2 regions of the Mesorhizobium sp. M5C.F.Ca.IN.020.29.1.1 genome follow, and region 2 is predicted to be linked to the other one. Evidence: predicted binding sites of a transcription regulator. Region 2 holds the regulator's gene; the other holds the start of a gene.
The links. Region 2 encodes LexA, which represses DNA repair genes until DNA is damaged. Its sites were predicted from a motif close to TGTTCNNNNTGTGTTCNG; they were not measured.
Positions count from the first base shown of each region.

Region 1: the regulator LexA is predicted to act here: its motif matches at 1,425-1,442, upstream of EOA85_RS06295 (ribonuclease).

Region 1 is NZ_RZSW01000044.1:13,420-16,832, reverse strand. Features, by position in the region: gene EOA85_RS06305 (CaiB/BaiF CoA-transferase family protein) at 1-318, opposite strand, end outside; gene EOA85_RS06300 (alpha/beta hydrolase) at 353-1,351, opposite strand; gene EOA85_RS06295 (ribonuclease) at 1,553-2,578, shown strand; partial or broken gene EOA85_RS06290 (GGDEF domain-containing protein) at 2,600-3,413, opposite strand, start outside.
Region 2 is NZ_RZSW01000414.1:2,179-5,591, reverse strand. Features, by position in the region: partial or broken gene glp (gephyrin-like molybdotransferase Glp) at 1-888, shown strand, start outside; gene lexA (transcriptional repressor LexA) at 993-1,730, shown strand; gene EOA85_RS25765 (ComEC/Rec2 family competence protein) at 1,724-3,413, opposite strand, start outside.

The sequences.
Region 1 (3,413 bases), on a different contig from region 2:
GACCTTGAAGTTTTCGATCAGAACGTCCGATGTGGCGACCAGCCGGCGCACTGTCTCGGCGCCCTCGGGCGTCGAGAAATCGATGGCGATGGAGCGCTTGCCGCGATTGCAGGAATGATAGTAGGCGGCCGAGAGGTTTTCGCCGTCATGGCTCATGACGAAGGGCGGACCCCATTTGCGGGTGTCGTCGCCGCCATCCGGGCTCTCGACCTTGATGACGTCGGCGCCGAGATCGGCAAGCATCTGCCCCGCCCACGGTCCGGCCAGGATGCGGGCGAGTTCGATTACGCGGACACCTTTCAGCGGAGGCTCAGTCATGGATCACCGTGATTGATCGGAAACGCAGCCTGTATCAATCCCGCGTGATGCTGTCACGGTTCTTGCAATGGGCCAAACCCGATCTTGTTGATGTCGAGCATGGTTGTTTCAGCACGCTGTCGGCCCATAAGGCGAAATCGTCCATGATTTTATCTCGATTCACCTCGTTCAGACTTTCGTGGCGGGTCTCGGCGTAAACCTTTGAAACGAGATTCGAAAAACCTATCCTGTGCAGGCGGCCAGCGAGATGGCTGACAGCCCTGCCGCCGTCGGTGGCGGGGTCCTTTTCGCCGCCGACCAGGCAGATCGGCAGGGTCTTGCGGACACCGGAAAAATTAGTGTCGTCGGCACCGTCGAAGACGAACCCGAACAGGTCGCGCCACATCGACACGGAGGCATCCCAACCGCATAGCGGATCGGCGATATACTTGTCGACTTCGGCTGCGTCGCGCGACAGCCAGTCGAACGGCGTGCGGTGATCGGGGACGGCTTTGCCCCAGGCCTGGAAGGTCAGTCGCGGCAGCATACGCGACGGCATGTCGGAGCCGAGCCGGAATTTTTCCCAGGCCAGGATGATTTGCACGGCACGGCTGGCGAGCCCGGCGGAAAAATTAGCGTTCCAGATGGCGGCGGCGTGCAGGCGGCTCGAATGATGAAGGATGAAATTCAGCGCGACAAGGCCGCCCATGGAATGGCCGAAGACGATGACGGGCAGGCCGGGGTGGTCGCCGGCGATCAGGTCGTGCACAGCGGCGACATCGGCAACGACCTTGGCGCCGCCGTGTTTTTGAGCAAACCTGCCGAGTGGGGCATCGGGCGCCTTGGTTGCGCCATGGCCGCGATGATCATGGGCGTAGACATGGAAGCCGCGCTCACCCAGAAAGGTAGCGAAGCGGACATAGCGCGCGGCGTGTTCGGCCAGCCCGTGATTAATCTGGACGACCGCGCGCGCGCCGCCCTCGGCACGTTTCACATAAAGGTTGAGCTCGGCGCCGGTCGGCGATCGGAGCACGCGCTGCTGGCTGAATGACATTGTCGCTTCGTCTCCAACGCGTCTTTCACGCCTGCGGACGTTTGTGTGCGCCGACGCCGGTTTTGCGTCAATCCGTTGGCCTTGTTTTCCGCAGTGCTGTTCTTGCGTCGCAACGCGGGTATCGCAATTCTGACATGGAGAATTTGATACCAAGAGAGGGCGGCAGTCTGTTGCCGCAGCATTTTTCACCGGGGTATTTTCATGCATACGCGGACAGGTCTGGTTTTCGAATTTGCGCTTGTCGCCGCGTTGCTAACGGGTACTGCTCGGGCCGAGGTGAAGATGAGCGGCTCCTTCGTGGCCGACGCCACCTGTCCAGCGACACAGGCCATCATGAACGGCAAGAATCCCGGCAACATCTCGACCGATGCGGGACAGAGCTATGAGCTGCTGGCTGGCAACAAGGATGCTCCCACGCACTATCTGATCCGAGTGCCGGGCGCCGACCCCGAGCGCCGCTGGGTGAGGATCGACTGCGGCCATGTTTCGGGTGGCAGCGCATCCACGGAACCGGCAGCACCCGCGCCGGTCGACCGGGAGAAGTCCGCTGCGCCGATCTCGGGAAGGCCCGAATATGTCCTCGCGCTGAGCTGGCAGCCGGCGTTTTGCGAAACCAAGCCCAGCAAGACCGAATGCAAGGCGCAGACGGCGGCCGGTTTCGAAGCGAGGCATTTCACCTTGCATGGGCTGTGGCCGCAGCCGAACGGAAATTTCTATTGCGAGGTGGCAGCGGCCGACAGGGCGAACGACAATCCGGCGCACTGGCGGGACCTGCCGCCGGTCGAGCTCGAGCCGAACACGCGGTCGGAGCTCGATCAGGTAATGCCAGGCACCGCATCTGATCTCGACAGGCATGAGTGGATCAAGCATGGCACCTGTTACGGCAAGAGCCAGCAGGAGTATTTTTCCGATGCGCTGAACCTGACGCGCGCGGTGAATGCTTCACCGGTGCGTGATCTTTTCACACAAAACGTTGGCCGGGATCTGACCTCCGACCAGATCCGCAGCGCCTTCGATAGTGCTTTCGGTCCCGGCGCGGGCGCGCGGGTTCGCGTCTCCTGTCTGAACGACCATTCGAGCGGCAGGCGGCTGATCGGCGAACTGACGCTCGGCCTGGCCGGCCCGATCGGTCCAAACCCTTCGCTCAGTGAGCTGTTGCTGGCATCGGTGCCGACGAACAATGCCGGCTGTCCGAAAGGCACCGTCGATCCGATCGAGTTCCAGTGACACGCCGAGCCGGTCTGGATGCTATGCGCCGATGCCGCGTCCTGATCTGGTCCACGCGGTGAGGCTGTCAGCCTCGTGGCCGCCCGGTTCGCCGACGACGCGTTCGCGTCCGGTCGATTTGGCTTTGTAGAGGCGCTGATCGGCCAGCGCAAAAACATCGGCAAGGCAGCGGGTCGTCTCGCTGACAGTGGAGATGCCGGCGCTGACGGTGATGTCGAACCGGCTCGTGCTTGCGGATGCCTTGACCGCGTGCCTGATGCTTTCGCCAAGCAGCCTGGCGACCGAATGCGAACGTGAGCAGAGGATGGCGAATTCCTCGCCGCCAATTCTGAACACCTGATCCTCTGGACCGACAATCTCGCCAAGCAGGGCGGCGACGGATTTCAGCACCTTGTCGCCCTCGGCGCGGCCGAAGCGGTCGTTGATCGATTTGAAGTGGTCGACATCGATGACCAAGAGGCTGAGCGGCTTGGCCGTCCGCAGGCTGGCCGCAACAGCGGCTTCGCCGTCGCTGTCGAAGCGTCCTCTGTGCAGCAGACCGGTGAGGCCGTCGCGGCCGACATGCTCGACCAGCGCCTCATAGCGCTCGCGATAGGTCAACGTGTCGAAGATGTCGGATAGTCCACGCGGCGCCGGGATCTGCCGCGCCTCGAACCATCTGATATAAGCGACCAGCATGATGCTGTAGGCAAGCGCCGCCCCCATCTTGGCGAACCAGCCGCCGAAGAAAACCGCGATCGGCGCACCGGTGACGAAGTGCAGCGCGGTGAAAATCCAGTCTGGTCGAAAGTGAGCACGCAAGCGACGGAGATCAGGATGCGAGAGAACAGCGCCT
Region 2 (3,413 bases):
ATCGTTATCCAGGAGAATGCCAGGGATCTCGGCGGCGGCAGCGTCGAAGTGACCGCGTCGACGGTTGAAGGCCGCAACATCCGCCGCCTCGGGCTCGATTTCTCGAAGGGCGACGTCCTGCTGGAGAGAGGCCGCCCGCTTGATCCGGCGGCATTGTCGCTGGCGGCATCGGCCAACCACCCGCAGGTCAGCGTGGTGAAACGGCCGCTGATCGCCATCATCGCCACCGGCGACGAATTGCTGCCGCCGGGCAGCGACCTTGGCCCCGACCAGATCATCTCGTCCAATGCCTATGGCGTCGCCGCCGCGGCCCGCTCGGTCGGCGCCAGCGCGCTCGATCTCGGCATCGCCCCCGACCGCAAGGAGGCGATCGCCACGCTGGTGAAACAAGCGGTCGACGCAGGCGCCGATGTCATTGTCACGCTGGGCGGCGCCTCGGTCGGCGACCATGACCTGGTCCATGACGTGCTGACCGGTGAAGGCATGACGCTCGATTTCTGGAAAATCGCCATGCGGCCCGGCAAGCCGTTGATGTTCGGGCGGCTGGGCGACATCCGCTGCATCGGCCTGCCTGGCAATCCGGTGGCGAGCCTGGTCTGCACGCAGCTCTTTCTGAAGCCGCTGCTTGCGCGGCTCGGCGGCCGCGCCTTCCGGCAGGACATTCGTCAGGCGCGGCTCGGCGCCGCCATGCCGGCCAACGATCTCAGGCAGGATTATGTACGCGCGGTGGTGAAGGAAGAAGCCGGCACGCCACTGGCGACCCCGTTCGGCGTCCAGGATTCCTCGATGCTCAAAATGCTGGCCGACGCCAACGGGCTGATCGTGCGCGAGCCATTCGCTCCCCCAGCCGCGACGGGCGCCGCGTGCAGCGTACTGATGCTACGCTGAACAAAACGTCAACACATTCATTAAACTTTAAACGGTTGCGGAACACAACTGGAACAGATAGTGTTTGTTCTGGGTTTGTTTTTCTGATTCTGTTGGGGGTCACGATGCTGACACGCAAACAACATGAACTGCTGATGTTCATCCACGAGCGGCTGAAGGAAAGCGGCATTCCGCCCTCGTTCGACGAGATGAAGGAAGCGCTCGACCTCGCCTCGAAGTCGGGGATCCATCGGCTGATCACGGCGCTGGAGGAGCGCGGTTTTATTCGCCGCCTGCCCAACCGGGCCCGCGCGCTGGAGGTGCTGCGCCTGCCCGATTCGATCGCGCCCGGCCTCAATGCGGCGCGCAAATTCTCGCCAAGCGTCATTCAGGGCAGCCTTGGGCAGGGCAGCCTCGGACGACAGATCAAACCGGCGCCTTCGCGCCTGCCCGCGGCCGGCAATGACGACGACGTCGTTGCCACCATCTCCATACCGGTGATGGGCCGCATCGCTGCCGGTGTGCCGATCGACGCCATCCAGCACCAGACGCATTCGATCTCGGTACCACCGGACATGATCACCGGCGGCACGCACTACGCGCTGGAGGTCAAGGGTGATTCGATGATTGAGGCCGGCATTTTCGACGGCGACACGGTCATCATCCGCAACGCCGACACCGCCCAGCCTGGCGAGATCATCGTTGCGTTGGTCGACGAGGAGGAAGCGACGCTGAAGCGGTTCCGCCGCAAGGGCGCCTCGATTGCACTGGAAGCCGCCAATCCGGCCTATGAGACGCGCATCTTCGGGCCGGACCGGGTCAAGGTGCAAGGCAAGCTCGTCGGACTGATCCGGCGTTACTGAGCGGCAGGCTTCTTGGGTTTCTCGGCCCTGCGGTATGGCGGCAAGCCCCTCGCCTCGCGCGAAAATCTCCGCTGCTCGTGCCAGGGCCTATATGGCTGTCTGACGGCAAAACGGATTTCTGCGCGCGTCGTCGCTGATAGCGGATCGAAGAAGACGGCGGCACTGCCCACGCGAGCGAGCTGCCGTTTGGTGACGACGAGAACCAGCGGATTGCGGCAGGGATTATAATAGGCTGTGGCATCGTCGATGACGATCAAATCGGCAAAGGCACAGGCTGGCCGTGCGGTTTTGCGGTCGTCGGCGAGTGCGATGATCGCGCCGGACGGGTGCCGGGCGAGGCACAGGCCGGCAGTGCAGTAGAAGGGCGCTCCAGGCGGCAGGTCGGCCGGGTCGGCGATGTCGAACCGCACGTCTCCTTTTTCGAATGTCTCCGGCTCGACAATGGTCGCTGAAACCAGCGCATGTTTCCAGTTGTCGGTGGTGAATTCGTTCGAACGCACCCGGTTGACGGCAAGTTCGCCGCCGCCGATCGGCAGCGCCACCAGATGCGCATCTTCCGAAATCAGCACATCGGGGGCGCGCGTGTCGGAAATCGTCAGCAGGCCGGCGAGCGCAAAGGGAAGTGCCGCAAGCCGCAACCATGTCGTCGCCATCGTAGCGATGACCAGGGCGACCGTCACCAGCAGAACCGACTGCAACGAGATCAGCCCGACTGCATCGACCGGCGACCGCTCGGAAATCCATCCCGATATTGCGATCATGGCCGTCAGTCCCTTGCCCATCATGTAGAGGAAAGGTCCGTCGAAGCCGAAAGGCATTGCCAGAGCGCTGAGGACGGCCAGGAACATGACGACCGTGACGATTGGCATGACCGCCAGATTGGCGAACAGGCTAAGCGGCGATACGCGCTGGAAGTGCCAGATGGCGAAGAGCGCGGTGGCGCTGCCGGCAATGATGGAGGTCATTGCGATGGTACCTGTCCCAGCGGCGAGTTTTCGCGTGACGAAAGCGACCGGCGACCGTCGCTGTGGCGGCGCCGTGGCCCTGTCGGCACGATAGTCGGACCAGCCGGCATAGGCGCCCACGAGAGCAGCAGTCGCGGCGAAGGACATCTGGAAGCTTGGGCCGACCACCTCGTGCGGCGACACGACGATGACGGCGATGGCAGAAATCGTCAGATTGCGCATGGTAAGTGCCGCTCGGTCGAACAGCACGGCGACAAGCATTACCGCCAGCATGATGAAGCTGCGTTCAGCCGCGACCACGATACCGGAAAAAATGAGATAGGCAGCGATGGAAAGGAGTGCGGCAGCAGCCGCATATTTCTTGACCGGCCGGCGTGACGAAAAATCGGGAAACAGCGCAAAGGCGCCGCGCAGCAATCCCATAATCGTGCCGGCGACAAGCGCCATGTGCAGGCCGGAAATCGAGATGATGTGGTAGATGCCGGTGCGCCGCATCGATTCGTTTATCTCTTCGGGAATGCCGGCACGCACGCCGATGATCAGTGCGGCGGCAATCTCCCCCTCGGCGCCACCAATGCTGTCCCTGATATGGTCGGCAATGTTTTCGCGCGCCTTTTCGATCGAGGAAGAAAGGCGCGCGGCGAACGGCACATCCTCGGAAACGACGATCTTCGGATCGCCGAGGAAAAAGCCACTGGCACCGATACCGGCGAAATAG